Regions from separate parts of the Bradyrhizobium sp. LA2.1 genome, predicted to be linked through region 1. Evidence: riboswitches for the same ligand, from Rfam matches in the RefSeq annotation. Region 1 holds a riboswitch; the other holds the start of a gene.
The links. A riboswitch is a leader RNA that binds a small molecule or an ion and turns the genes downstream of it on or off. The one in region 1 is predicted to bind cobalamin.
Positions count from the first base shown of each region.

Region 1 (14,713 bases):
CCCCGCACATCGTCGCCGCGCGACAGGATGCGCGCGAGCGGCACGGCTGGATCATGGACAGCTACATTCTCAAGCGCAGGCCGTAAGCGAGGCAGCATGCTCCCCGATTGGGTCACCCGGAAATGCCCCGATGTCTCCGCTGTCCATCGCGAGGCGGCGCTCGCGCGTCAGGCGCAACTCACAAAACCGGCCGGCGCGCTCGGCCGGCTGGAGCAGCTTGCGGTCGAGCTTGCGGGCCTGCAGGCGACCGAGCAGCCGCGCGCCGCGCGAGTGCCGATCATCGTCTTCGCCGGCGATCACGGCATCGTCGCGCAGGGCGTGTCGGCCTATCCGCAAGGAGTGACCATCGCGATGATGGCGAATTTTGCCTCGGGCGGTGCCGCGATCTCGGTGCTGGCGCGTGAGCTTGGCTCAAACCTTGAGGTCGTGGACGCCGGCACGCTGGCGCAGGAGGAGATGGCAGGAATCGTCACCGACAAGCCGCGCCAGGGCACGCGCGACTTCAGCGTGGAAGCAGCGCTCAGCCCCACGGAGCTGGCATTCGCCTTCGAAGCCGGTCAGCGCGCAGTCGCGCGCGCAGACGCCGGCAGGCCCGATCTCCTGATCTTCGGCGAGATGGGCATCGGCAATACCACGACGTCGGCGGCGATTGCGGCGAGCCTGCTCGGCATCAGTGCCGAGGAGATCGCGGGCAGCGGTACCGGCGTCGATGCGGCCGGCCGTGCGCACAAGGCGCGCGTGATCGACGCTGCGATCGCGCGTCACGGCGTTGCGGGCGCTTCGCCGGAAAATATCCTGTGCGCCGTCGGCGGCCTCGAAATCGCGGCGATCTGCGGCGCCATCATTGCGGCTGCGCAAGCCCGCATTCCCGTGTTGATCGACGGCTTCATCGTATCGGTGGCGGCGCTGGCGGCGGTGCGGCTGAACCCGTCGTGCCAGCCATTCCTGCTGCCGTCGCATCAATCGGCGGAGCAGGGGCATCGGCTGGTGCTGCGTGCGCTGAACGTGCAGCCGTTGATCAGCCTCGATCTCAGGCTCGGCGAAGGATCGGGGGCGGCCATCTCGCTGCCACTGGTGCGGCTCGCGTGCAGCCTTCACAACGACATGGCGACCTTCGCGCAGGCCAACGTGCCGGATCGCCCGGCCTGACCCGGCTCAAGCCGCGCGCTGATTGACCGCGACGACGCGCCAGCCGGTGGCGAGCCGGTCGATCCGGGTCAGTGACAACGGATCGATCACGAAGCGCAGGGCCGCTTGTGGCGTGAGATCCAGCGCAATGCAGAGTGCGGCGCGGATGGTGCCGGAATGCACGACGAGCGTTGCTGACCCGGCGCCGATTTGCGAGAGACCCTGCCGGACGCGCGCGACCTGATCCTCAAAACTTTCGCCGCGAGGCGGCCGCCCGTGCGCCGGATCGCTCCAGAACTGCGCATAGGCCTCGCCGCCGGTCGCCGCGATCTCGTCATGCCGCCGGCCGGTCCAGTCGCCAAAATCCTGCTCGCCAAATTCGGGCACCAACGCGGGTTCGAGTCCCAGCGCGCGCGCCGTCTCAACCGTGCGTCGCGCCGGGCTCGCAAAGCTCGCAGCATCTGGCGGGAGCCTCTGTCGCAACGCCTCCAGTTGCACGCGATCGCCGAGATCGGCGGGCGCGTCGGCCGCGTGGATCGTCCCTTTGACGCCGTCGACGGGCGCGTGCCGTATCAGCCAGAGGAAGGTCTCGCCTTCCATGCCTATCTCCAAGGAAGTTGGTCGCTGTGGTAATAACGTCGCAGCGGCACATTGACTCTGTCTTGTCGGTAATCCTAGATGGCTTTGACGGTTTCCCCGAGTGGGGATGAAAAGGGAATGCGGTGCGGGGATTTTATCCCCAATGCCGCGGCTGCCCCCGCAACTGTAAGCGGCGAATCTTGCGTCACGAGCCACTGGGCATCTCGGTCCCGGGAAGGCGATGCAAGGTACTGACCCGCGAGCCAGGAGACCTGCCGTCAGCCGTGGTCACACGCGAAGATGTCGGTCGGGGAGTACAGACATTCGGCTTCATCGGAAGGCTCAAAGGCCGGAAGATGGGACCTTGGTTCGCGGTGACGTGCCACTGACGTCACACCGAGGTCCCGAACTGTGTCTTCCATTCGTCTTGTACGACCGCGTTGCTTCCTGCTCGCTTCCGCCGCGCTTACGTCATTTGCCACCCTCGATCTGCCTGCCGCCGTGGCGCAGCAGGCCCGCGAGCCGCTGCCGCCGGTCGAGGTGTCGCCCGCCCAATCCCGCAAACCGGCAAAGCCGGCGGCCCGGGACGCGCAGAGCCCACGCCGCGCAGCATCGCGCAGGCCAGCGGCCGCATCGGCCGCGGCCAAGCCCGTCGTGCCGACCGCGGCGGCGCAGACGCCGCTCAACACCAATGTGGTTGCCGAGAGCGCCTCGCGCCTCGGCCTGACCGTGCAGGAGACACCCGCGACCGTCGAAGTCATCTCGGCCGCGACCATGCGGGAGCAGGGCTATCGCACCGTGTCGGAGGTTGCGCAGGGCGCGGTCGGTGTCACCTCCGGCGACAATCCGGCCGAGCCCGCGGCTTTCTCCATGCGTGGCTTCACCAACAGCCAGATCAACATGCTCTACAACGGCATCAAGATCGGTCCGCAGAACATGACCTCGCGGATCACGGATACGGCCAATCTCGCAGCCGTGGAATTTTTGAAAGGTCCGGCCTCGCTGATGTCGGGCGAAGGTGCCGCCGGTGGCGCAATCAACTTGATCACGAAGCAGCCACACACCGGGCCGATCCGGAATGAAGCTGACTTTTCCTGGGATTCGCTCAATTCGTTCGGCGTCCACTACGGCTCGGGCGGCAGCACCAATTTGCAGGGGCTCGACTACCGCTTCGACATCAGCCGCGCCTCGCTCAATGGCTTTGCCGACGACACCAATACCAAGACGCTCGATCTCTCCGGCCAGCTTAACTACCGCATCTCCGACAGCCTCAAGATATGGGGCGCGATCGAGTACCGGGAGGATCGCTCGAAGGCCTATTGGGGCGCGCCGCTGGTGCCGGTCGCCTTCAGCGGCTCGCATGCGACGAGCGGCATTGTTTCGGGCAATTACGTCTCGAATTTCAACAAAACGAATCTCGGTGCGATCACGATCGACGATCGTACCTTCAACACCAATTACAACGTTCTCGACAACCGCAACGTGGCACAAGAGGTGTGGCTGCGCGGCGGCTTCGAACTGAAGCTGGCGCCTGACCTGACGCTGAAGAGCCAAGCCTATGCCTATGGCGCGGAGCGTACCTGGTTCAACAACGAGATCGAGGCTTTCAATGCCAGTACGGGCCTGCCCAACTCGAACATGGTCGATCGCGAGCGCTTCTATGTTGCACATAGCCAACGCCTTGTCGGCAACATTACCGACCTGATTTGGGACGCTAATATCGCAGGCTTCGACAACCGCCTGGTCACGACACTTTCGTCCAGCTATCTCGATTTCGTCAGGCCAGGCGCGGCCAACTTCCCGGACGATTACGTCTCGCTCGTCAATCCCGACCGTGGCCTTTACGGCCTGCTCACGACGCAGCAGCAGACCGCGCGCATCGACAACGAAGCGCTGTCGTTCGAGGACCGGCTGAAGCTGACGCGCAGCTTTGCGCTGATCGGCGGCCTGCGCGTCGAGCATATCGGGCTTGACCGCAACTCGACCGACTCCGCCGGGCTGGAAAAGGCGAACTTCCCGTTCTCGAAGTCCTGGGTCCCGACGACGGGGCGTATCGGCTACACCTGGGACGCCGTTCCCGGCGTGACCTTCTTCAGCCAGTACGCCACCGGCGCCGACGTCTCCGCCAACAACATCTTCCTGCTTGGGCCAGCCCAGCCACTCGACCTGACGACCTCGCGCACCTATGAGACGGGCGTCAAGCATCTGTTGTGGAACAACAGGGCGGAATGGTCGTTCTCGGCCTACGACATCCTGCGCAAGAACGTCTATGCCGCGGCCGGCGGCATGCAGCTCAACATCGCAGGCCGGCAGGAGTCGAAGGGCGTCGAGCTCGCCGCGGCCGTACGCCCGATCGATCCCCTGCGGCTCTGGGGCAACATCGCCTATGTCGATGCACGCTATGCCGACTACAATTTTGCCGGTGGTTCGTTCTCCGGCAACACGCCGCCGAACGTGCCGCGTGTCGTGGCCAATGCCGGTGCGTCGTACCGGTTCTTCACGCCCTGGCCGGTGGAGCTCGGCATCACCGGCCGCTATGTCGGCGACCGCTACAACACCGATGCCAACGTCGTGACGATGAAGGCCTACACCGTCGCCGACGTCTACGCCTTCGTCGACATCCCGAAGACGGTGTTCAACGCGGTCGATCAGGCCCGTCTGGGCTTCCGCGTGCGCAACATCACCGACAAGCGCTACGCGATCTGGGGCGATCCGTTCTATCCCGACCAGATCCTGCTCGGTGCGCCCAGGACCTATGAGCTCTCGGCCGCGTTCAAATGGTAGGGCGCTGACCACATGATGAACGCGATCGTGCTGCTGCATCGCTGGCTCGGGATCGCGTTCTGCCTGCTGTTCGCGATGTGGTTCGCGAGCGGAATCGTGATGCACTTCGTTCCGTTTCCGTCGCTGACGGAAGCGGAACGCTTTGCCGGGCTCGCGCCGGTTGATCGCGGAGAGGTGAGGATTGCGGTCGCGGATGCCGTCGCTGCGAGCGGGATCGCGGACGCCACGCGCGTTCGCCTGCTCCAGCGGAGCGACGGGCCGGTCTATGTCGTGTCGGACCCGTCGCGTGTGCGCGCGGTCCTTGCCTCCGACGGACGGGATGCATCGGTGACGTCCGCCGACGTCGCGGTCGGTATCGCGCGGGATCATGCCCGGCAACGCGGGCTCGATGCCGCGCGGGCGGCGATGATTTCGGGCGCGGATTATGATCAATGGAGCGTACCCAACGGCTTTGATCGACACCGGCCTCTGTTGCACGTCGCTCTTGGCGATGCGGTCGGAACCGAGGTCTATGTCTCCTCGCGCACCGGCGAAGTCGTGCTGGATACGACCCGGAGCGAGCGCGGGTGGAATTGGGCCGGCAGCGTCCTGCACTGGATCTATCCGACGGTCCTGAGGAGCAACTGGTCCCTTTGGGATCAGGTGGTCTCGACATTGTCGCTGGTGGCCCTTATCGCGGCGACGCTCGGCGCGGTGCTCGGAATTATCAGGATCAGGATTCGAGGGCGCGGGGTTTCGTCGCCTTATCGCGGTTGGCACGCACTGCATCACATCATTGGTCTCGTCGCGACCGTTTTCGTGCTGACCTGGAGTTTCAGTGGCTGGCTCTCGATGGATCACGGCCGGCTGTTCTCGCGCGGGGAGCTGACCCCGACCGAAGCGGGCGTGGTGTATGCCGCGCCTGACTGGACGACGGCCCCACCGGTCGGTCAGCCGTCGGCTCGCGACATCGAATGGTTCGCCGTCAACGGTGTCGTCTACCGGCGCGACCGGACCGGCCTCGCCAGTCAGGCCTTGACCAAAGCGGGGGAGGCGATCCGCAGCCGGCAGGTGGCATTCCTCGGCGAGAGGGATGTCCATGAGCTGACGACGCGCCTTGCGCCGGGCTGTGGCGCCCCGTCCGTTCTTGCCGACAATGAGGATTATCCCGCGTACTCCGTTGTCCCGAGAGCCCCGGTCTATCGCTCCCGATGCGGCGACCTCTGGTTCGACATCGACGGTGGCGACGGCCGCGTGCTGCAAAGACTGGATGCCTCGCGGCGCGCCTATCGCTGGTTCTATAGCGCGCTTCACACGCTCGATTTTCCCGTTCTCATGGCGCGTCCGCGTCTGCGCGATATCCTGGTCGTCGGGCTCTGCTTGCTCGGGCTGGCATTTTCCGTCACCGGCATCGTCATCGGCTGGCGGCGCTTGCGGTCGACCTTCGCGGCTTGAGCTGCGTATCGAACAAATCATATGCGCCATGCAGATTGCGGGTTGCGCGGGCGATGGCAGGCGCGGATGATCGTCCGAGGGGGCGCAGCGGTGCGCTCTCTCAATCGGGCGATCGTGATCGATGTCAATTCAGCGCAAGCGCCTCGGCATGATGACCCCGTCGTCCAACTCGGTGCTGGAGCCCGTCACCTGTTCCATGCTGCATGGCGTGGCCGGCGTCACCGCTCATTTCTCGCGCTTCCGCGTTACCGAGATCGCGCTCGATGCCGCGGCGCTGAACCAGTTCGATGCCTCGGTGATGCTGCCGGCGGCGGATCTGCTGGCGGACGCCAAGGTCGATGCCATTGCCTGGAACGGCACGTCGGCGAGCTGGCTCGGTATCGGCCGCGACCGGAGCCTGTGCGAGGCGATCGCGGCGCGGACCGATATCCCGGCGACGACCTCCACGCTCGCCTGCATCGATGCCGTCCGCGCGCTCGGCGCCGGACGCGTCGGCCTGGTCTCACCCTATACGGACGACGTGCAACGGCGTATCGGCGATGTCTGGACCGAGGAGGGGATCGCCCCTCACGCCGAGCGGCATCTCGGCCTGCGCGATAACTTTTCCTTCGGTGAGCCGCGACGATCGCCGACATGATCCGCGCGGTCGCGGCGGACGGCGCCGATGCCGTCGTCATTCTCTGCACCAATCTCGACGGCGCCGCGCTGGCTGCAGCACTCGAACGGGAGTTGGGCATCGCCGTGCTGGACTCGGTCGCGGTCACGCTGTGGCGGACGCTCGAACTCGCCGGTGGCGACATCGCGGCCCTTGCGGCGTGGGGCCGGATCTTCCAGACATCAGCGATCATCAAGTGACGGAGCCCTCCTGTGACGCAGCTCGATCTCGCCATTCGCGGCGGCACCATCGTGACGGCCAGCGACGAGTTTCGCGCCGATATCGGCATTCGCGACGGACGCATCGTCAGCATCGCCGACCGCATTGAGGGCGCGGCACGCGAGATCGACGCGACGGGTCTGCTGGCGCTGCCGGGCGGGATCGACAGTCACGTCCACATCTCCCAGGCCTCTGGCCCCGACGTCGTGATGGCCGACGATTTTGCTTCGGCAACGCGCGCGGCGGCGGCTGGCGGCAACACCATGGTGCTGCCCTTTGCGCTCCAGGAGAAGGGCACGTCGCTCCGCACCTGCGTCGAGAACTACCGCAAGCTCGCCGAGGGCGAATGCTACATCGACACCGCTTTCCACCTCATCATCTCCGACCCCACCGCGGTCGTGCTCGGGCAGGAGCTGCCGGCTCTCGTCAAGGACGGCTACACCTCGTTCAAGGTGTTCATGACCTATGACGACCTCGTGCTCAGCGACAAGCAGCTGCTGGAAGTGTTCGATGTCGCGCGCCGCGAGGAGGCGCTTGTCATGGTCCATTGCGAGGGCTACGACGCGATCCGTTTCCTCACCGCCAAGCTCGAACGCGAGGGCCACATCGCGCCCTATTATCACGGCACCTCGCGGCCGCAGGCCGTCGAGCGCGAGGCGACGCATCGCGCCATCAGCCATGCCGAGGTGATCGGCGTTCCCATCATGATCGTCCACGTCTCCGGGCGCGAGGCGATGGAGCAGGTGCGCTGGGCCCAGCAGCGCGGACTGCCGGTGCATGCCGAGACCTGTCCGCAATACATCACGCTGACGGCCGACGACATGAAGGGCCTGAACATGGACATGTCAGGCGCAAAGTATGTCTGCTCGCCGCCGCCGCGCGATGCCGAAAGCCAGCAGGCGATCTGGGAAGGCATCACCACGGGGGTGTTCCAGACCTTCTCGTCCGATCACTGCCCGTTCCGCTACGACGATCCCAAGGGCAAGCTGACGCCGAATGCCCGCACCTCGTTCCGCTGGGTGCCGAACGGCATCCCCGGCGTCGAGACCCGGTTGCCGCTCCTGTTCTCCGAGGGCGTGTCGAAGGGGCGGATCAGCTTGCAGAAATTCGTCGAGCTGACTGCGACAAATCATGCGCGGATCTACGGGCTCTATCCGCGCAAAGGCTCGATCGGCGTCGGCTTCGACGCCGACATCGCGCTGTGGGACCCGAAGCTGACAAAGACGATTCAACAGGCCGATCTGCACCACGGCGCGGACTATACCCCGTGGGAAGGCTTTGACGTCACCGGCTGGCCCGTCACCACCATCGCGCGGGGCCGCGTGGTGTACGAGCAGGGCAGGATCGTCGGCGACAAGGGCGCGGGCGAGGTGCTCAGCCGCGGCAAATCGAGCCTGGTGTGACGGGAAAATAATCGCATCGGGACGACGCCATGTCGTCTGTTGCGCATACCATCCTCGCGCTGCTGCGGCATCATTGATCCCTTTCCGCCGGCCGCCTTTCGGTGTAGCTCTGCGCCCACTTATGAGGCGGCCGGGCGCAAATGCTGATCGCCGCCGAAATCATGCAGGAGACACCAGGGATGTACCCGAAAGTTCAGATGTTCATCGCCGGCGAGTGGACCGACGGCACCTCCGGCAAGTCGGAGGACATCCTCAACCCCGCCACCGGCCAGCCGATCGGCAAGACCCCGCACGCCTCGCGCCAGGACCTCGACCGCGCGCTGGAGGCCGCCAAGGCCGGCTTCGAGATCTGGCGCAAGACCTCGCCGTTCGACCGCTACAAGCTGATGCGCAAGGCCGCCGACATTATCCGCTCACGCGCCGCCGAGATCGCACCCGTGATGACCATGGAGCAGGGTAAGCCGGTCGTGGAAGCGCAGGGCGAGACCATGCTCGCCGGCGACCTCATCGACTGGTTCTCGGAAGAAGCCCGCCGCGCCTATGGCCGCATCGTCCCGCCGCGGATGGGCAACGTCTCCCAGCTCGTGACCAAGGAGCCGGTCGGCCCGGTCGCCGCGTTTACGCCCTGGAATTTCCCGATCAACCAGGCGGTCCGCAAGATCTCGGCCGCGCTCGCCGCCGGCTGCTCGATCATCGTCAAGGGCCCGGAAGAAACCCCGGCAAGCTGCATGGAGCTGGTGCGCGCCTATGCGGATGCGGGCATTCCGGCCGGCGTCGTTCAGCTGGTGTTCGGCGTGCCGTCGGAAGTGTCAGAATATCTCATTCCGCACCCGATCATCCGCAAGATCAGTTTTACGGGCTCGACCGCGGTCGGCAAGCATCTGGCCGCACTCGCGGGCCTGCACATGAAGCGCGTCACCATGGAGCTCGGCGGCCACGCGCCGGCGATCGTGTTCGCGGACGCGGATCTCGACAACGCCGCCAAGATTCTTTCGGCCAACAAGTTCCGTAACGCCGGCCAGGTCTGCGTCTCGCCGACGCGCTTCCTGGTGCATGAGAGCGTCTATCAGCCCTTCGTCGACAAGTTCGTCGCCGCGGCCAAGAGCCTGAAGGTCGGCAACGGCCTCGACAAGGACACCCGCATGGGTCCGCTGGCGAACCCGCGACGCGTCGACGCGATGGAGGGTCTGGTCTCCGACGCTGTGCAGCGTGGCGCCAAGGTTCAGGCCGGCGGCAAGCGCATCGGCAATGAAGGCTTCTTCTTCGAGCCGACCGTGCTCACCGACGTGCCGCGCGATGCCCGGATCATGAACGAGGAACCCTTCGGACCGCTGGCGCCGATTACATCCTTCCGCAGCTACGACGAAGTGGTCGCTGAGGCTAACCGTCTGCCTTACGGTCTTGCGGCCTATGCCTACACGACCTCGACCAAGACGATGCAGGCGATCGGTGCCGACATCGAGAGCGGCATGGTCTCGATCAACCATCACGGTCTCGCGCTGCCGGAAGTGCCGTTCGGCGGCATCAAGGATTCCGGTTACGGCTCCGAAGGCGGCCTCGAGGCGATCGAGGGTTATCTCAACACGAAGTTTGTGACGCAGGCGAGCGCGTAAAGAAAAGTCGCGTTGTCATTCCGGGGCGCGCGAAGCGCGAACCCGGAATCCATCGCGCAACACGTGATGCAGACAAATGGATTCCGGGCTCGCGCCAAGTGGCGCGCCCCGGAATGACGGTGGATAGACCTGCGTTGCCTGACGGGCGAGACATGGACAACAGCCGTCACCCGAGCAAGCGCGTGTCCCTTGCCGGGATGCATATCGACCGGAATTCGGCGGTGCCGCTGCATCTGCAGATCGCGGCGCACATCCGCGACGGCATTTTGCGCGGCGTCTTTCCGGCTGGAACGCAATTTCTGGGATCCCGGGAGATCGCGCGCGAACTGGGCTGCTCGCGCACGGTGGTGTTGACCGCCTGGGATCTGCTCTACGCCGAGGGCTATCTTGAATCGATGCCGCGCGGCAGTGTCATGGTGGCGTCAGTGGCGACCCCACATGCCGCGCCTGCGTCCGCGACCTCGCCTGCGGCCAAGCCCACCCACATGTCGGAGCGCTGGCGCTCGCTGCTTGCCTTCGACTACGAGACCAACTGGCCCTCGGAGTTCAGCCCGGGCGCGCCTGACATCTCGACCTTCCCATTCAAGGACTGGTCGCGCCTGCTGCGCCAGACCTGGCAAAATCCAAGAGAGCAGGAGTGTCTCGATCTTCCCTCGGAAGGCCATCCGCGCTTGCGGAGCGAGATCGCGAACTTCCTCGGCTCGGTGCGCGGGCTCGTCTGCTCGCCGGAAGAGGTCGTCGTCACCTCAGGTACTTCGGGCGCGCTTGATTTCTGCAGCCGGATGATCCTCGATCCCGGCGACGAGGTCTGGGTCGAGGAGCCCGGCTTCGTCGAGGCCCGGTGGGCGCTGACGGCTGCGGGCGCGAAGCTCGTTCCAATTCCGGTCGATGACAAGGGCCTCGTCGTCTCCGAAGGTATCAGGCGCGCACCGGGCGCGAAGCTGATCGTGGTGACGCCGTCGCATCAATATCCGCTCGGCGTCAGCATGGGGCTGGAGCGGCGGCTCGAACTGCTCGACTGGGCCAACAAGAACGACGTCTGGGTGATCGAGGACGATTACAATTCGGAGTTCAGGCACCAGGACAGCATGATCGCCTCGTTGCGCTCGCTCGATCGCGAGGGGCGGGTGATCTATTTCGGCACTTTCTCGAAGATCATGATGCCGAATTTGCGGCTCGGCTACATCGTCGCCAACAGGCATTTCATCGAAGGCTTTTCCAAGGGCCGCGCGCGGATCGATGTGCATACCTCCGGCATCGGACAGCTCGCACTGGCCGAGTTCATGCGGGAAGGGCACCTGCTGCGGCATCTGCGCGGGATGCGGCGGATTTACGCCGCTCGCCGGAAGGCTCTGATCGATGCGATCGCAGCGCTGATGCCTGACGATCTCTCCGTATCCTCCGCCGTCACCGGATTGCATCTGGTGGCGCTGTTTACCGATGCGATGCAGGCACGGATGAGCGACCGAGAGGCGGCCGCAGTCCTGAAGCAGGCGGGCATCCACGTCCAGCCGCTCTCGCAAAACTTTCTGGAACAGCCGACGCGGCAGGGCCTGGTGTTCGGCTACGGACGGCTGCGGGTCGAGGATGCCGCGCCGCTGCTTGCGAGAATCGCGGCTTGCATCGGCAGCGGTCGCCGCGACGCACCATCCGACCCGGCAATATCCTCTCTTACTGTTCGTACAATAAAGAGAAGCTGAGCCGACCGTCGTGCATAGCTCGTAGGCATGCGGCTATCCCGCAACGCCGTTCAATCGCCTGGAAATTAGACAGACGTTTTTGAGTGCTCCGATTGCAGTGCAGCGGGCGTCACGATTTGCGCGGAGAAATCCGTGGTGCGCTGCACGTTTGTCGCGTGGAACGGTTCGCGTTCGTGTGCTCTCTGCGCGTGCAGTGCTGCACCAAAACGTGCAGCCGGTGTTGCACCGCGTGATGTCGGTCCTGCGCTGGTCTAGTGGTTTGCGACAACTCTGGCCCTATCCCGAGCCCATCGCTCTGTCGCACGCTCGCAGGCGGTGGCATGACAGGGGATGATGATGAGCGCTCTCGGTTTGGCATTGGACGCTGCGATGGACGGCAAGCACCCGGCGTCCGGTTCGGACGTCATCCGTAACTGACCCCGCACATGAGTTCCTCTGAAAATCACTGGGAAGTCGGCACCGATATCGGTGGCACCTTCACCGACATCATTGCGATCAGGCGCGACTCCGCGGAGGCGCGGATCGCAAAGGTGCCGTCGCGCCCCGACGCGCCGGTTCAGGCGATGCTGGAGGCGATCGAGGCGGTGGGCCTGCGCAAGAGCGAGGTCAAGCGCTTCGTGCACGGCACCACGCGCGTCACCAACGCCATCGTCGAGAACCGGCTGCCGAAGGTCGCGCTGGTCGCGACCGAAGGGTTCGCCGATGTGCTGGAGATTGCGCGCTATCGCCGCCGCGATCTCTATCGTCTCGACATTCCGCCGAAATCGCCGCCTTTGGTGCCGCCCGAACGATGCTTTGGGCTCGCCGAGCGCCTCGATCACGAAGGCCGGGTGCTGAAGGCGCTGGATGAGACCGAGATCGAGCGTCTGGTGGCCTGGCTGAAGCAGACCGGCGTGCAGAGCGTCGCCGTGGCGCTGCTTCACGCCTACGCCAATCCCGTCCACGAAAAAATACTCGGCGAACGGCTCAAGGGCGTCGTCGCCCACATCTCGCTGTCGCATGAGGTCAATCCCGAGGCGCGCGAATACGAACGGACGTCGGCGACCGTGTTCAACGCGGCCGCGATGCCGATCGCGGTGGAATATCTCAGCGAGCTGGAGCAGCGGCTGCCGATCGGCGCCGGCTTGCAGGTGTTTCATTCGGCCGGAGCCATGGTCCCGATCTCGGCGGTGAAGCGGCGGCCGCTGGTGATGGCGATGTCGGGGCCGGCCGCCGGCGTCTCCGCATCGGTCAGCATCGCGCGCCAGCTCGGCACATCGCGCATGCTCACCTTCGACATGGGCGGTACCACGACGGACGTCTGCCTGATCGTCGACGGTCAGGCCGAGATGACCGACGGCCGCATGCTCGGCGACAAGCCGCTGCGTCAGCCGATGCTTGCGGTCCATTCCATTGGGGCCGGTGGCGGATCGATCGTGCGAAACGGTCCCGGCGGCTTGACGGTCGGGCCTGAGAGCGCCGGCTCCGAGCCGGGGCCTGCCTGCTATGGCCGCGGCGGCCTTGAGCCGACCATCACCGACGCCAATGCGGTGCTCGGCTATCTTAATCCCGAGACCAAGCTTGGCGACCGCATCGGCATCGACATCAAGGCCGCGGAACGCGTCATCGAGCCGATTGCGCGCGCCCTGGGGCTGAGCCTGACCGAAACCGCGCTCGGCATCATCAAGGTCGCCAACGCGACCATGGCCCGCGCGCTTCGCCGCGTCACGGTCGAACGAGGCATCGACGGGCGCGACTGCACGCTGCTCGCCTTCGGTGGCGGCGGCCCGATGCATGCGGCAGGCCTTGCCGATCTCTACGGAATTGCGGAGGTCATGGTGCCGAGCGCATCGAGCGCGTTCTCGGCACTGGGCTGTCTCACAGCCGATTTCAGCTTTCTCCAGCAGCAGACGCTACGCGCCGCCCTCGACGGCATCGATCTCGCGCGCGTGTCGGAGCGGATCGGGACGTTGATGGACGATGCTTCGGCGCCGCTGATTGCCAACGGCGTTGCGCAGGCGGAGATCCAGGTCGAGCTGGTGGCGCTGATGCGCTACGCGGCGCAGAATGATGCCATTCCGGTGCCGTTCACGTTGCCGCTCGACGCGACCAAGCTGAAGAAGGACTTTTTGACGCGGCATCACGAGCTGTTCGGCTATGCGACCAGCGAGCCCTGCGTCATCGAATCCGTGCGTGTGCAGGCGCGGCGCCCCTCGACGACGGTGGTGAGCCGGCCGGCGACTGCGGTGAGGGCGGTGTCGTCAGGCAAGCGGGCCTGCTCATTCGATGGCCTCCACGATATCCCGACCGCGATCATCGATCGCGCCAAATTGACCGATGTCGTCAGCGGCCCCGCGATCATCGAGGACGCATGGTCAACGGTGGTGGTCCCGCCCGGCTGGCAAGCTAAACCCGATGTATCAGGCAACCTGTTCCTGACGCGGAGGGCGGCATGAAGCTCGATCCGTTCGTCGTCGAGGTCATCAGGCACGGGCTCTCGGCCGCGGCCGAGGAAATGAGCCTGGTGATGACGCGCTCGGCGCGCTCGCCGCTGCTGCGCGAGGCCGGCGACCTGTCGTCCGCGATCACGGATGGCCGTGGCGGCCTGGTCGGGCAGGGCCGCGACATCCCGATCCATCTCGGCGCGATGGCCTACACGATCCCGGAACTCTTGAAGGTCGTGCCGGTCGAGAGCCTGAACGACGGCGACGTGCTGATCTACAATGTCGGCGCGCTCGGCGGCAACCACCTCAACGACGTCAAGGTCGTGCGTCCCGTCTTCGTTGACGGCGAGATCGTGGCGTTCGCGGTGAGCCTCGCGCACTGGCCCGACATCGGCGGAACCTGGCCCGGCAGCTATTTTGCCAAGGCGATCGACACTTTCCAGGAGGCGATGCGGATTCCGCCGGTGCTGATCGCCACGTCAGCCGGCGTCAATACGCCGATTGTGCAGCTGCTCAAGGCCAACGTCCGGGATCCCGAATCCTGTGAGGGCGACCTGCTCGCGCAGATCGCCGCGACCAAGGCCGGCGAGCGGCGCATCGTCGAACTCTGCCGCGAGCACGGCAAGGCGGTGTTCACGGCGACGCAATCGCGCCTGCACGATCTCTCCGAAATCGAGATGCGGGAGGCGCTCCGCGACCTGCCCGATGGCGTCTACGAGGGCGAAGATTATCTCGACGACGGCAGCGTCAACAATGCACCTGCGCGCATCCATGT
Region 1 covers NZ_JBEPQI010000001.1:490,160-504,872, reverse strand. The annotation lists gene cobF (precorrin-6A synthase (deacetylating)) at 1-86, shown strand, start outside; gene cobT (nicotinate-nucleotide--dimethylbenzimidazole phosphoribosyltransferase) at 97-1,149, shown strand; gene ABIB95_RS02140 (histidine phosphatase family protein) at 1,156-1,728, opposite strand; cobalamin riboswitch at 1,800-2,001, shown strand; gene ABIB95_RS02135 (TonB-dependent receptor) at 2,119-4,491, shown strand; gene ABIB95_RS02130 (PepSY domain-containing protein) at 4,504-5,925, shown strand; partial or broken gene ABIB95_RS02125 (maleate cis-trans isomerase family protein) at 6,047-6,780, shown strand; gene hydA (dihydropyrimidinase) at 6,793-8,202, shown strand; gene ABIB95_RS02115 (NAD-dependent succinate-semialdehyde dehydrogenase) at 8,382-9,815, shown strand; gene pdxR (MocR-like pyridoxine biosynthesis transcription factor PdxR) at 9,968-11,515, shown strand; gene ABIB95_RS02105 (hydantoinase/oxoprolinase family protein) at 11,941-13,950, shown strand; gene ABIB95_RS02100 (hydantoinase B/oxoprolinase family protein) at 13,947-14,713, shown strand, end outside.

Region 2 (14,713 bases), on a different contig from region 1:
TCGGATTCCAGATGACATTTGCGCTCCACTTCTCCTTCGGACGCCTCAGCAGCTCCAGTCCCGCCGTTGCATCCACTGCGCGGGTAAAAGTGTAGTCGGCACGAACGCGAAGCCGGTCGGTGATCGCAGCCGCGACGAAGCTCTCCGTGCCCTCCGTGATCGCCTTGCCGATATTGGTGTTGGTGCTCGTGAACGTCACGGGATCGAACGTGCTCTGGATCAGGTCGGTAATGTTGTTACGGAAGTAGGTCGACCCGAAGCGGACACGATCGCCAAACAAGGGTTGCTCGAAGCCGGCGTCGTATCCGACGCTTTCCTCGGGCCTGAGGTTGGGATTTGCAAAGAAGAAGAACGCGGGAAAGCTGACGTAAAGCTGGTTGAGCGTTGGCGCCTTGAACCCCGTGCCGTAGCTTCCCTTGAACTTCGTATCCGTGACCGGCACGATCATGGCAGACGCCAGACGAAAGGTCGGATGTTCCCCAAACCGCTCGTTATCGTCCTGCCGGACGTTGGCCGTGAAGAAGACGCGATCCCGGAACTGGGACTGCAGCTCCATATATCCGGCCTTGTTGACGTTTTGCGCCGAGACCGTCGCCGTTTGCAGTGTTTCGGTCTCATGCTCCGCACCAATGATGACATTGTTGTTGGGCGCGAGCTGGGTCGTGGTGTGCCAATCATACTTGACGCGGTCGCCGGTCGTGATCGTGGCCATCGCGTCGCCGGGCGAGATGTTGTAGTTCCAGTGATTGGTGTAGTTGACGCCGAAATAGCTTTTCATCCGGTCGTCGAGAGCGGACCAGACCGCCTCCCCGCGCGTGAAGAGCTGGTGCACCGTCTGCGTGCTTTGCGCGGCCGCGGGAAAGCTCGCGGATGTGACGGGATCGAAGGTGTCTCCGGTAAAGCGCAGGGTGGCGTCGGTGTACCGCGCCACGCTATTGAGCGTCAGGTTTTCGCTCAATTCGACGCCAAGCTTCGTCGAGTAGGTCATGTTGTCGTAATAATTGCCGATCGCCTTCTGCCCCGGCGGCAGCAATTCGACCGGCGTCACCGGCACGTCGTTCGCGTGGAAATGCGCGACGTTGAAGGCATAGTTGAAGTGGTCCTGTGAACCGCTCAGACCTGCAGTTTGATTGAACGTTCCGAACGAGCCTCCCTCGACCGAGCCGGTGGCGCGGGCGGGACCGTCGCCCTTCTTCGTCACGATGGAGATCACGCCCCCCAGCGCGTCTGCGCCGTAGAGACCGCCCTGCGGACCGCGCAGGACTTCGATCTGCTGAATGTCGGAGGTGAGCAACTGGCCGAAATCAAACGAACGGTTCGGGTTGCCGGGATCGCTGACATCGATGCCGTCGATCAGGACCTTGGTGTGGTTGGAATTCGTTCCGCGCATGAAGATCGACGTCTGTCCGCCGGGGCCGCCGGTCTGCACGAGATTGAGGCCGGGAACCGCGCTCAGTGCATCGGATGCGGTCCGGCGCTGATCGCGCTCCAAGTCTCTGGCGGTCAGAACCGTCACCGAGCTCGCAACCAGATTGGTCGGAGTGACAATACCCGTCGGACTGACGACGACCGTCGGAAACAGGTTGGCCGCGGATACCCCGGCAACCGGAGACGACGCCGGCACCAGCTCGGGCTTCGGCAGCCGAGCGACGCGCCGCTGCTCGGGCTGGTCGGGCCCAGGCCGCGCGACTTGCGGCTTGGCCGGACGCTCGGTCGGCGCGACCTCGACCGGCGGCAGCAGATCGGGCGATGCCGACTGCTGCGCCTGGGCAATGGACAGATCGAGCGAATATAGGGAAACGAACGCGACAACGCCGGCGCGGAAGCGCCTGGCGGCAAAGACATTACGGGACACTCTTGTAACCTCGGTATGACGTCAGTGGCACGTCACAGCGAACGAGGTTTCACGGCGGAGCGTTCGATTGCTCCGGTGAAGCTAATGTCTGTACTCCCCGACCGACATCTTCGCGTGTGACCACGGCTGACGGCAGGTCTCCTGGCTCGCGGGTCGTTACCTTACGTCGCCTTCCCAGGACCGAGATTCCCAGTGGCATATGACGAAAGATTCACCGCTTACAGTTGCGGGGGCAGCCGTGGCGTTGAGAATATCCCGGTATCGGGAAAACCTCGCACCACGTTCCCTTTTGATCTCCGTGAGGAGAACCGTCACCGGCCAATCTACGGGGCGGGCAAGCGAAGAGTCAATCGGCCGGTTGCATCACGGTCAGAGCGCCGCACCGGAGATTGAGCCGGCGCAATCAGGCCGGCTCCTGCTCCGAACGCGTCCTGATCACCGCCCGCTCGCCGGCATCGACGAGCTGGCCGATGCCGGTGCGGCCTGTGAGCGCGCAGCGGATGATGTTCTCGGCAACGGACCTGCGAAAGCAATGGTCCTCGCCGACCGGGCGATTGCGGCAGACCCGATCCAGCGCCAGCTTCATGTTGATCCGGGTGCGGGTGTCGAAATGCTCGCTGATCATTCGCAGGGCCTCGATGCGTTGATGTCGGAGCGGAAACGCGTCGGCGTAGGCCGGGTTCCAAAAACGGACCGCGCAAGGCGTTGCGCAGAGCCGACTACGCCCGATCTCTTGGTCCTGTGACGGGCGGGCTACGCCCGACCTCTTGGCCGCTGGGCCTGAGCCCAGGCCGCGGTGACGTCGCGCAGCGGAGCGTCGATGCGCCGGATCGGGGTCAGCTCACCGGAGGCCGAGATGATGGCGGTCTCCTCGCTGCGACAGCGCGGGCATACGAAGCGGACCTCGTGCGGCGACGAAGACCAGCTCGAACGTTTGACGTTGGCCGCCATCGGCCATGCATCGCAATGCGAGCACGACACCAGGAACCGACCGAGATCGAGCATACCCATTCCATAGGACTCCGCGTCCTGCCTGCCCCTTCAATGACTAACCCATGTGGATCGTTCCGGTGCCCGAGCACCCTCAGCGCTAGCTCCAGCCAGCGCCGCCGCTCAGTGGGCACCCTTGAGGGTGCATGACGTGGTGCAGGTGACGGTGTTGCCGTGGTCGCACGCCTTGCAGGCGGCAACGCACTGGTTCATGTCGCGGGGATTGTAGGAGCTGTAGTTCCGCATCGCACAGACCGGGGTCGAGCCGGTGATGTCCTGCTCCTGGTTGCAGGCGGCCATCATGAGCGCGAAGATGAGGACTGCGAGAAGGCGCATGGGATTGCCCTGGTGAGGAGCGGCAAAGCGACGTCAGCGAGATGCGCTGCACCGCAACGGACCTCGGCATTCCCAATGCGAGCAATCATGATCGCGACGCTCGCATCCTCAAAGGATGCGCGCCAAACATTAAGAACGGATTGCAGGCGGCGTCAGGCCGCGGCCTTGGTCGCGATCGCCTTCCGCATATCCACCGCCAGCTGACGATACTGCTCCGAGAGTCTCAGATAGAACTCGCGCTTGGTGCTGTCGGTGGCGAGCTTGGCAATCAGCTCGCATTCGGCGGTGAGCGTCTCGAACCGTTCCAGCCTGTCATGAAGTTCTGTCATCGGCGTGTCCCCATCAAACGCCACAAGGGACGTCAAACCTAAGCCTGAGAAATAGGTCACGGCGAACATCGTTATCGAGTAGAAACGTTTTTTCCAGCAAGGACGGTGCAAGCCCAGCAAGAACGGCTATTTCTGCTCCAGCCGCCAGGCACCATCCCAAGCTGCGTCCGGCGGATTGGCCTCGAACTGCGCGATGCGGCCGAGCAGCGTGCGCGAGGGACCGTCGCCGGGCACGGCTTCGAGCGCTGCATTGAACGCGGCGCGAGCATCGTCAAAACGCTGCGCGCGGTAGGCGGCGAGGCCTTCGGCGTAGCGCGCGCGCAGACTCTCCTGCGGGACGCTGAGCCCGTGCGCCTTGCTCATCACCTCGAAAATGGCCTGCGATGCGCTTTGGCCGGCCACCGCGAGACGATCGATCTCGCGCAGCTCGAGGTTCGATCCGATCGCGTCCGCCGTCGCCTGCGCGATCAGGATCCGCGTGCCGTAGATCTTGTTGACCAGTTCGAGCCGCGAAGCGAGGTTCACGGCATCGCCCATCACGGTGAAGCTCATCATCAGCTCGGAGCCGATGCTGCCGGTCAGGACCTCGCCGGTGGCAATCCCGATGCGCAGATCGCAAGGGCCTGGCATGGCGCGGATGCCGAGCAGGTCAGGCAATTGCTTCTGCAACGCCGGCACCTCATCGGCCATGTCGATGGCGGCGTAGCAGGCGAACAGCGCCGGCTCGTCCTCCTCAATGAAGGGAGGGCCCCAATAGGCCATGATGGCATCGCCGATATATTTATCGATGACGCCGCGATGGCTCCGGATCGGCGCGGACATCACCGTGAAATAGTGGTTCATGACCTTGACGAGGCCGCGCGGGGTCATGCCCTCGCTCATCGAGGTGAAGCCGCTCATGTCGGAGAACATGATGGTCATCACCCGGCGCTGGCCGTCGATGGCGACCTCCGGGCGGTCGATCAGCCCCTGCGCTACCTTGGGATCGATATAGCGGCCAAAGGTCTCACGGATCCGCTCGTTGTGCCGCAGCTGCTCGATCATGCGATTGAAGGCGGCGGCGAGTTCGCCGATCTCGTCCTGGGTCGAGACCGTGATGGTCTTGTCGAAGCGGCCCGCCTCGACCTCGCGGGTGCCGGCGAGCAACAGCCGCACCGGTCGCGTGATGCCACTGGAGACGAGGAGCGCGAAAGCAAATCCGACCACCGCCGCGAGGATGGTGACGATGCCCGAAATGATCATCGCCTGGTGCTGGCGACCGATCACTGTCGCCGTACTGGCGAAGACCTGCTTCAGCATGTCGGCGCGGATCGCGTCGATCTTCTGGTTGAACTGGTCGCGTATGGTGTCGAGATGCTCCAGGGTCCCGCGCGCCTCCGTCATCTGCTTGCCTTCGACCTGCTTGAGGAGTTTTGCGTGGTCCTCATTCATGTCGTGACGCAGCTCGGTGAGAGCGGTTTCGATGCGGGTCTCGATCCGCGCCAGCCCGGCATTGTCGGAAGGCGTCCTCTTGTCGTCGATGATCGCGTTGATGTGCGTGCGCGCGGCCTCGGCTTCCTCGTCGATCTTCCGATCGGCCTCCTCGAATTCGCGCAGGCGCGCCGCGTAGGCCTCCTCCTCCGAGGGGGCCTGCATCTTCATCATGACCATCCGCCGCAGCGCCACCGAGCGCTCCAGCGAGCGGATGTTGGCGCGCGCCAGATGGCCATAGGCCGGAATGTAGCGATCGGTCAGCTCGTCGAGCAGGACACCGACCTGGCTCGACATCACCATCGAAAGAATCGCGGTGACCAGCATCAGGACGATCAATCCGAGGGCGATCCCGACGATCTTGCGCCTGATCGACTGGTTGAAAAGTGGCATGAGCGGTGGGGGTAAGAGCTGAAAGGACCGGTTGGGAACTCAATACACCGGTTTTGGCGGCGGGAACACGCGCAATCTGGCCCTCGCGACGCCCCTGACCGCGCGCAACCGTCGCGCGAGCCCCATTCGTTAACAAAGGTTGAAGGCATTACCCTTTCCGCCATTTCGGAAGTTCCCGAGTTCCCATCGGTATTTTGCCGCATTGTTGAAGGAGCGTGAGGACTGCGAAACGATGTCGTGGCATCGTTTTGGGTGTCGTCTTTGATTCTCAAGCCGCATGTCGTCGCGGACCTTGGTTTGTAGTGGTTTCGCAGGGGGACCATCGAATGAACCAGTGCCTACGCTCGCTCGCGTGTGTCATTGCCGTGGCCGCTTTGGCCTTGATCCCAACGGAGCTGGCAGCGAAGAGCAGTCACAAATCGTCTGCGTCGAAGAAGACGCATGAGGCGAAGGCCGGCAAGCAGCGCCATGCTGCGGTCAAGTCGCGCCATGGCAAGCACGCCGAGGCCAAGCGCAAGTCGAAGAAGGACGACGAGCCCTCGGACAAGCCGGCGCCGCCGCCGCTCACCGGCGACCTCGCCGCGCTGAAGGACGCCATCGATCTCGCGCGCAAGGGCAAGACCGACGATGCAAGCGCGGCGCGCGACCGCATTGCCGATCCGGCCGGACAGAAGCTCGCCGACTGGTTCATGCTGCGCCATTCCGAGAGCACGGCACCTTTCAAGCGCTACGCCGGCTTCCTGGCCGCCAATCCGGACTGGCCGAGCAGCGCCCTGCTCCGCCGCCGCGCCGAAGCGCGGCTGTGGCAGGAGAAGAGCGACGCGGCGACCGTGCACAAGTTCACGATGGACCGGCCGACCAGCGCCAAGGGCAAGTTCGCGCTCGCCCGCGTGCTCCTGAGTGAAGGCGACAATGACAGGGCTACGCGCCTGGTGCGCGAGGCCTGGCGCACGGACGAATTGTCCGAGCGCAGCGAGGAGGATTCCTATGAGGCGTTCCGCGATCTCCTGACCGCTGACGATCATCGCGCCCGCATGGACAAGCGCCTTGGCGCCAAGGACTATGCAGGTGCGCGTCGCGCGGCCAAGCGGCTTGGCGAAGACGCGCTCGCGATCGTCAAGGCCTGCTCGGCGGTCACCGGCAAGGCCAACAAAGCAAAGGATTATCTCGAGGACGTCTCGACCGAAGCACGCCGCGATCTCGGCTACGTCCTCTGCCGCGCGCAGTGGCATCTCCAGAACGACCGCATCGACGACGCCGCCGAGGTGATCCTGGCCGCCGCGCCCGACACGATGGCGGCCCAGGACACCGATGCCTGGTGGCGCGAGCGCCGCCTGCTCGCGCGGAAGCTGCTCGACCAGGGCAAGTTCAAGACCGCCTACGACGTGGTGCGCGCGGCGGCGGTGCCCGCGATGGAAGTCTATCGCGTCGACTACCACTTCATGTGCGGCTGGATCGCGCTGCGCTATCTCGACGATCCCAAGACGGCCATGGTGCATTTCGCCGCGATCGACGAAGGCTCAGCCAATCCGATCGCGCTGTCGCGTGCGCATTACTGGCGCGGCCGCGCGGCCGAGGCGATGGGGGCGACGGCGGATGCGCGCATGAGCTATCAGGCCGCTGCGCGCTATCCGACCGCCTATTACGGCCAGCTCGCACGCGCCAGGCTCGGCCTCGACGGGATCGAGCTGCGCGCGCCCTCGCCCGTGCTGGCCGCGGCCGATACACAGCCCGCGGACGAGCGCGTCCGAGCCGCCGAGATGCTCTACGGCACCGGCGAGCGCGACATGGTGTTCTATTATGCCGAGGATTTCGCCAAGGAGAGCACCGACGTCGCAGCGCTGGAAGCGCTCGGCGAGCTCGCCGGCCGGCGCAACGATGCGCGCGTGATGCTGGAGGTCGGCAAGTCGGCGCTGGCGCGCGGGCTTGCGCTCGACCATTACGCCTTCCCGACCATCGGCATTCCCGAGCACAAGCAGGTCGCGCCCGCAATCGAGACCAGCGTGATCTATTCGGTGGCACGCACCGAAAGCTCGTTCGACCAACGCGACAAGTCTGCCGCCAACGCGGTCGGGCTGATGCAGGTGACCCCGGAGGCGGGCCGCGATACCGCAAAGCGCTTTGGCCTGACCTATGACTGGGACAGGATGGTGTCCGATCCCGTCTACAACACGCAGATGGGCGCGGCCGAGCTCAGCGCGCTGCTGTCGGAATATCGCGGCGACCAGATCATGACCTTCGCGGGCTACAATGCCGGCCGCGGCCGGGTGCGCGAATGGGTGCAGGCGCGCGGCGACCCGCGCGACCCCAAGGTCGATCCGGTCGACTGGGTCGAGCGCATCCCGCTGTCGGAGACGCGCAACTACGTCCAGCGTGTGATGGAGAATGTGCTGGTCTACCGCGCCCGGTTCGAGGGCAGCGGCACAGCCACGGCGAAGTCCGAGCAACGCGTCACGACGCACGAAGTCAGCGCGGCACCCACGGCAGCGGCCGCAGCCGCCGCGCCCTAGCTTCGCAACGCCGGGGCTGGACGCGGCGCGAAGCTGGATGCAGTGACTGCGGCCGCCGACTCTGCGCGGCCCGCATCGTTAGGCTAGCCGTCACCTCCTTCCGTGGTCAGAAGGTTCGTGCGCGCGCAGAAATGCTTCCGTCAGCGCGCCCGAGAGCGCGCCGAATTGCATCATCCAGCTCCAGCTCGAAATGGCCGCCAACACCGTGACCATCTCGAGCGAACTGCGGTAAGGCCAGAGCGCTTCCATGCTCGTCTGCTGATACCGGCGGTAACAATCATACTCGCAGTACTGCCGTTGCGTGGACACATGCCGGACGTAGCTCGAGCCCAGCGGCCGGGCGCACGCGCTGCAGGTGACGCCATGGCGCGGTTGGTCCTGGTTGACGAGCATGAATTTCAACGTCCTGTCCTCCCCTGCCAGCAGTCGCATCGGCCGATGCGCTTCGCCCACCCGTCAGCTCAAGACGCCGCTTGCGCTCGCCTCTCGATCAACGGCGCCGCTTCGTGATGGAGCGCGTAACACTCGTAGCCGCAATAGGGCAGCAGCGTCTTCGCGTCGCGCAGATAACCGCCGCTGATCTCCTCGCAGCACCATAGACAGAACGTCTTGCGGAAAGGGGTCCTGCCGTTCACCAATATGAATCTCACGTGGCACCTCCCAACGCGAAGCAGTAGACCGTGTCGACCAGAGAGGCGGACGGCGGCGGCGCGCAAAGATGGTTGCGGCCGTCGGGATTGTCCCTGTTTCGCTCGACCTTCTGGGATGGAATGAGGATGTACTTCCCGTCTTCCCGGCGCCGCGCGTAGATCCGGCCGTCGACGTATCGCACCTCGGTCGGGTAGCAATCCGCGCTGTTGCAGCAGCTGAGCACGGGATTATCGGGCATGTGCCAGCTGGAATAGAACTTCTCGTGCAGGAGCTGATCCTGGAGTGGATGATGACGACGTGCACCATCCTGTCCGAGCTCGTCGGCCTTCACTCCCGTTACCAACGGAAGCGGCAGCGCGATCATCAAGAGGAGCTTGCAAGCACGGTTCAGCACGCAGCCTCCGGTTCAGAATTGCCGAATGGAGCCGATCGAAGGGCTAATCCTCATGCCGCCTGAAATCGAAACAACCATCGGCGGTCGCGTTCGCGGCGCGCCCTGAAGCGATCGAGACATTTTCTGGAGCACAGCGGCGCTCGCCACGAATAATATCGGATCAGGCCAAACTTGCCGCTACAGACAGCGCAGGCTTTTACGGCAGGGCCACGCTCGGAGTGTTCAGGCGTATCGCACATCATGCTCTCCTCCCGGCTCTCATGGTCGTGGCTTCGCGCGTACGCTGACGCCCGACCATCCACGCTCGTTACTGAATTGCGGCCTCTCAATCGCGACCAGCCAATCGTGCAGCAGGTCGGGCAATGGACGCGGAGCTATCGGCAGCACATCGAGCTAATCGCCGGCTTGTGGCCTTGCACATCGCGTCCCTTCGATGGTTGTGAGACTAGTCCGCATGCAACGGACGACTCAATTGTACGGAGGTAAATGTGCGCTATGACTTGGGATGCGCGAGCTATACGTAGGTTTGCCCCGTAGTTTTCCGGGCCTTCGCCGCACCTTCGCAACGAGACGGCGCAAGGCCGGCAGGCTGCACGGCTGCCGCGAGTTTCGGCGCGGAGTCTACTTTGGTCGGAGGGAATTGCTCCCCTGATTGCAAAGTGCTCTACTTGCTTCGACCCCTGCGAGCCGGGACGCCCGCGATGATGCCTGGCCAAATCGCGAAATTTGGTAATTCGGCCGCACAATTGCTGCTCGGCGGCCTCGCGGCGCTTCGATCTTTCGGCACCGGCGAGAAGGAAAGTTCCGCGGTCGGTGATGACTCGCGACAGGACATCGTCGATCTACGCGACGCCGTGAAGCAGTGGCGCGAGGTGTTCGAGCATAATCCGGTCATGTATTTCATGGTCGATCCGGCCGGGACGGTGCTCAACGTGAACACGTTTGGCGCCGCACAATTGGGTTACACGGCGACCGAGTTGACCGGCCAATCCGTGCTGAACGTCTTTTTCGAGGAAGACCGCGACTTCGTCCGTCAATGCGTAGGGTTGTGCCTGGAAACCGTGGACCAGTCGCACACCTGGGAGATTCGCAAGATCCGCAAAGACGGCTCGGTTCTCTGGGTCCGTGAAAACGCCAAGGCGATGCTGCGCGGCGACGGCACGCCGGTCGTGCTGGTCGCCTGCGAAAACATCACCCAGCGCAAGGAGGCGGAGGATGCGCTGCGGCAGAGCGAGGCCTACCTCGCCCAGGCTCAGGAACTGAGCCGCACCGGCAGCTTCGGCTTGAGCCCCACGACCGACGAGATCTTCTGGTCGAGGGAAACGTTTCGCATTTTCCAATGTGACCCGGCCATGCAGCCGAACCTGGGCTTCGTGTTTCAGCGCATCCATCCGGAGGACCGCGATGCGGTCCGCCAGACCCTTGATCGAGCTTTCCGCGAGGCGGAGGATTTCGACCATGAATATCGCCTGTTGATGCCGGATGGATCCATCAAATATCTCCATTCCGTGGCACGCGCGGTGAGACGTGCATCCGGGCGCATCGAGTTCGCCGGCGCTGTCACCGATGTCACGATTGCAAAGGAAACAGAGAAGAGGCTGCGCCGCAGTGAGGCCTATCTGGCCGAAGCCCAGCGCCTCAGCCATACGAGCAGCTGGGCCTGGGACGTGCGTCGTCAGGAGTTTGCCTACCGATCGGCTGAACTCTACCGCCTGTTCGGATTTGAGCCGGACCAGATCGATGTCCCGGCGCGGGCTTTCCAGCAACGGATTCTCGCCGATGACTTTCGACGAATTGCCGACGTGGAACGTCGCGCAATCCACCAAGGGGAGCCCTTCGAAATCGACTTTCGGATTGCACGTCCGGACGGTTCGATAAGACGTGTCCATACGGAGGGACATCCTGTGAAAGGCGGCGATGGCGATGTGATGGAAATCATCGGCACGCACGTGGACGTCACCGAGCAGTTCGCCGCAAAAGAAGCGCTGCAAAAGGCCTTTGACGAGCTCAAGCAATCCGAGCAGCGCTTCCGCGACTATGCCGAAACCGCATCGGACTGGTTTTGGGAGACCGGGCCGGACCACCGCATCACCCGGATATCGGAACACGCCGATACGGCCAGTCCGGTGCCGACGGGCTTGATCGGGCTGACCCGCTGGGACATTCCGCCCGATGCCGAGTTCGAGCCCGAGAAGTGGGAGCAGCATCGCGCGGCGCTCGATGCTCATCTTCCGTTCCGCGACCTGGTTTACCGCAGCAGGGATCGCAACGGATCTCAGATTTACGTGCGCACCAGCGGCAAGCCCTTCCATGACGAGAATGGTAACTTTCTCGGCTATAGGGGCGTCAGCAGCGATGTGACGGCGGCAATCCGCACCGAGCAGGCCGAAGATGCCCTGCGCAAAGCGCAAGCCGAGCTCGCTCATGTCACGCGCATCACGACGCTCGGCGAGCTCACCGCCTCGATTGCCCACGAAATCAACCAGCCTCTCGCCGCCGTCATTTCCAATGCCGACGCCTGTATCGGTTGGCTCGGCCGCGACCCGGCCGATCTCGACGCTGCGCGCCGTTCCGTCGAATGGATCGTCGAGGACGCCAATCGGGCCAGCGAGGTGATCCGCCGGATCCGGGCGCTCGCGAAAAAGACCGAAATCGAGATGGTCCCAGTCGACATCAATCAGGTCGTGAGGGAGGTGATGGCCCTCGTTCGGCGCGAGCTCGCTACCCATGCCGTGTCGGTGCGGATGGAGTTGTCGTCGGGCCTGCCCAACATTTGCGGCGATCGGATCCAGCTCCAGCAGGTGCTGATCAACCTCGTCATGAACGGGATCGAAGCCATGCAGGCCAATGTCGAGCTCCCGCGCGAGCTGGCAATTCGCTCCAGTCGGGACGGCGACGAGCACCTGCTTCTTACCGTGACGGATCGCGGTCTCGGCCTTGACAGCGACGTGACAGACCGCATGTTCATGCCGTTCTTCACCACAAAGTCGAGCGGCCTGGGGATGGGACTATCGATCTGCCGATCGATCATCGAGGCTCACGCGGGCCGTCTTTCGGCATTCCCAAATGAGGGGAGCGGTGCAACATTCCAGATTGCCCTGCCCTTCCCACACGAGGCCGCGTCGTGACCGACCACGCCAAGCCAACGCAGGCGCAGGCACAGGCGGGGGCCGATGATCCGATCGTCCTGATCGTCGATGACGATCCGTCGATGCGGCGTGCGCTCACCAATCTCTTCCAATCGGTCGGCCTCAGGGTGGAGGCCTTCGGCTCGGCGGCGGAGGTCATGGAAGCCAAGCCGCCGGTGGTCCCCAGTTGCCTCGTGCTCGACATCCGCCTGCCCGGCTCGAGCGGCTTCGACCTCCAGGCGGACCTCGTGAAGGCCGACATTCGCACGCCTATCATCTTCATCACCGGTCATGGCGATATCCCCATGACCGTCCGGGCCATGAAGAGTGGCGCCATCGATTTTCTGACCAAGCCGGTGCGCGACCAGGACATGCTGGACGCGGTCCAGGCTGCGATCGAACGCGATCGCAAGCGGCGCGATGCCGAGAAGTCGGTGTCGAGCGTGCGGACTCGCTTCGAAGGCCTGACGCCGCGTCAACGCGACATTCTCGCCCTGGTTGCGTCCGGCCTGATGAACAAGCAAGTCGCTGCCGAGCTTGGATTGGCTGAGATTACCGTCAAGATCTATCGCGGGCAGATCATGCGGAAAATGGGTGCGAAGTCATTGGCCGATCTCGTCAGAATGACCGAGGTGCTCGGAATTCCACGCCCGGGGGGAAAGGTGCAAACCTAAGTATGCTTTCCAAGGTCGCTCCGGGGGCCCATTTTCCGATGGGCGGCTGCGCCGCGCGCGGCCGCTCCCCGATCAGGAGCGATCATCTTGTCAGTCCCTTCGGTCATTTCCGTCATTGACGATGATCCATCCGTCCGCCTTGCGACCAACAATCTGCTGACGTCGCGGGGATACACCGTCTACATCTTTGGCTCCGCTCTCGAATTTCTCCAGTCGGCCGAACTGAGGACGACGTCCTGCGTGATCGCGGATGTGCAGATGTCGGTCATGAGCGGCGTTGATCTCCTGATGCATATGCGCGGCCTTGGTCACCGCACGCCGTTTATCTTCATGACCGCCTTTCCCGACGATGCCGTGCGCGACCGCGCGCTGAAAGCTGGCGCCATCTGCTTTCTCGCGAAGCCATTTTCCACGCCGGCTCTGATCAATTGTCTGGAGGCGGCCCTGTCGAAGCACGGCGAAGCCAAGACGTAACGCGGCGCCGCGTGAACCTGATTGTTCCACAGGGTGCGGCCACTTGACGTTGTGGCCGCATCCGAAGAGGCAATCCGCCTCAATCCACCTTGATGTCGGCGGCCTTGATAATCGGCCACCATTTTGCGATTTCCGCATTCTGGCGCGCGCCGAGCGCTTCGGGCGTGAGCTGGTCCTTGGGCGTCATCTCGAGGCCCTGGCTTTCGAGCTGCTTCTTCACGGCGGGATCGTTCAGCGCTTCCACAGCGGCCGCATTGAGCTTGGTGACGATCTCCTTCGGCGTGCCCTTCGGCACCCACAGGCCCGACCACAACGTCATGTTGAAGCCTTTCAGCCCCGCCTCGGCTGCCGTCGGAATGTCCGGCGCCGACGAGAGCCGCTTGTCGTCGGTGATGGCATAGGCGCGGATCGTGCCGGCGCGGACCTGGTTGATGGAGTTGGAGGTCTGATCGATGATGACGTCGATCTGGCCGGCGATGAGATCGTTCAGCGCGGGAGCCGTGCCGCGATACGGTACGTATTGCAGCTTGATGCCGCTGACGCTCTCGAAATAGACACCGGCGATATGGCTGCCGGAGCCCGCGCCGGCGGTGCCGGCGGTCGGCGGCGACGGCCGCGACTTCAGCCACTCGATGAGCTCCTTTAGCGAGGTCGCGGGCACCGCGTTCTTGCTCACCACGATCATCGGATTGCTCGGCAGCAGCACCACCGGCTCGAGATCGGCGACGAGGTCGTATTTGAGCTTGTAGACGGCGCCGTTGGCAACATGGGTGCCGAGATGGCCGAAGGAGATGGTGTAGCCGTCCGGCGCCGATTGCACGGCCCGACCGACGCCGATCGAGCCGCCCGCGCCGGTGACATTCTCGATCACCAGCGGTTGGCCGAGCGATACCCTCATGCGCTCGGCGAGCACGCGCGCCATCGCATCCGACGGGCCGCCGGCGGCGAAGGGAACGATGACGGTGATGGGATGCGAAGGATAGTCGTCGGCGCGCGCGGCGCCGGTCACAGCGAGAATACCGAGCAGCCCAGCCCAGATGGCCTTCTTCATTGTCTTCTCCCCAGCGATGTCATTTTTATTGTTGCCCTCCCGCGTACGGGAAGAGGGATCGTTCGTGAAGAGACGAAATGACGCGCCAGAGCGCGATCATCGCGCTCCGGCGGTCTGGTCGTGCCTAGAACTGCGTGTAGTCGATCGGCTTGTGGCGATCGAGCGTGCGGGTCACCGGCGGCAGCGGGTATTTCAGGCCCGTCGCGCAGTTGAACAGCATCACGCGGTCGGTCTTGCTGACGCGGCCGTCGGCAAGGCTGTCCTTGTAGGCGGCGTAGGTCGCTGCGCCCTCGGGACAGAGCAACAGCCCCTCCTCGCGTGCGACTTCGTTCAGCGCCGCCGAGATCTTGTCGTCGTCGACCGCGATGGCAAAACCCTTGCTCTCGCGCACCGCGCGCAGGATCAGGAAATCGCCGATCGCCTGCGGCACGCGAATGCCGGACGCGATCGTGTGGGCG
Region 2 covers NZ_JBEPQI010000023.1:74,870-89,582, reverse strand. The annotation lists gene ABIB95_RS34570 (TonB-dependent receptor domain-containing protein) at 1-1,855, opposite strand, end outside; cobalamin riboswitch at 1,970-2,183, opposite strand; gene ABIB95_RS34565 (hypothetical protein) at 2,259-2,480, opposite strand; gene ABIB95_RS34560 (hypothetical protein) at 2,609-2,866, opposite strand; gene ABIB95_RS34555 (hypothetical protein) at 2,969-3,181, opposite strand; gene ABIB95_RS34550 (hypothetical protein) at 3,334-3,510, opposite strand; gene ABIB95_RS34545 (adenylate/guanylate cyclase domain-containing protein) at 3,637-5,373, opposite strand; gene ABIB95_RS34540 (lytic transglycosylase domain-containing protein) at 5,700-7,883, shown strand; gene ABIB95_RS34535 (hypothetical protein) at 7,974-8,276, opposite strand; gene ABIB95_RS34530 (hypothetical protein) at 8,345-8,533, opposite strand; gene ABIB95_RS34525 (hypothetical protein) at 8,530-8,928, opposite strand; gene ABIB95_RS34520 (PAS domain S-box protein) at 9,630-12,056, shown strand; gene ABIB95_RS34515 (response regulator transcription factor) at 12,053-12,730, shown strand; gene ABIB95_RS34510 (response regulator transcription factor) at 12,818-13,204, shown strand; gene ABIB95_RS34505 (tripartite tricarboxylate transporter substrate binding protein BugD) at 13,284-14,255, opposite strand; gene ABIB95_RS34500 (threonine synthase) at 14,380-14,713, opposite strand, start outside.
Region 2: another riboswitch for cobalamin. It lies ahead of ABIB95_RS34570 (TonB-dependent receptor domain-containing protein); the one in region 1 lies ahead of ABIB95_RS02135 (TonB-dependent receptor).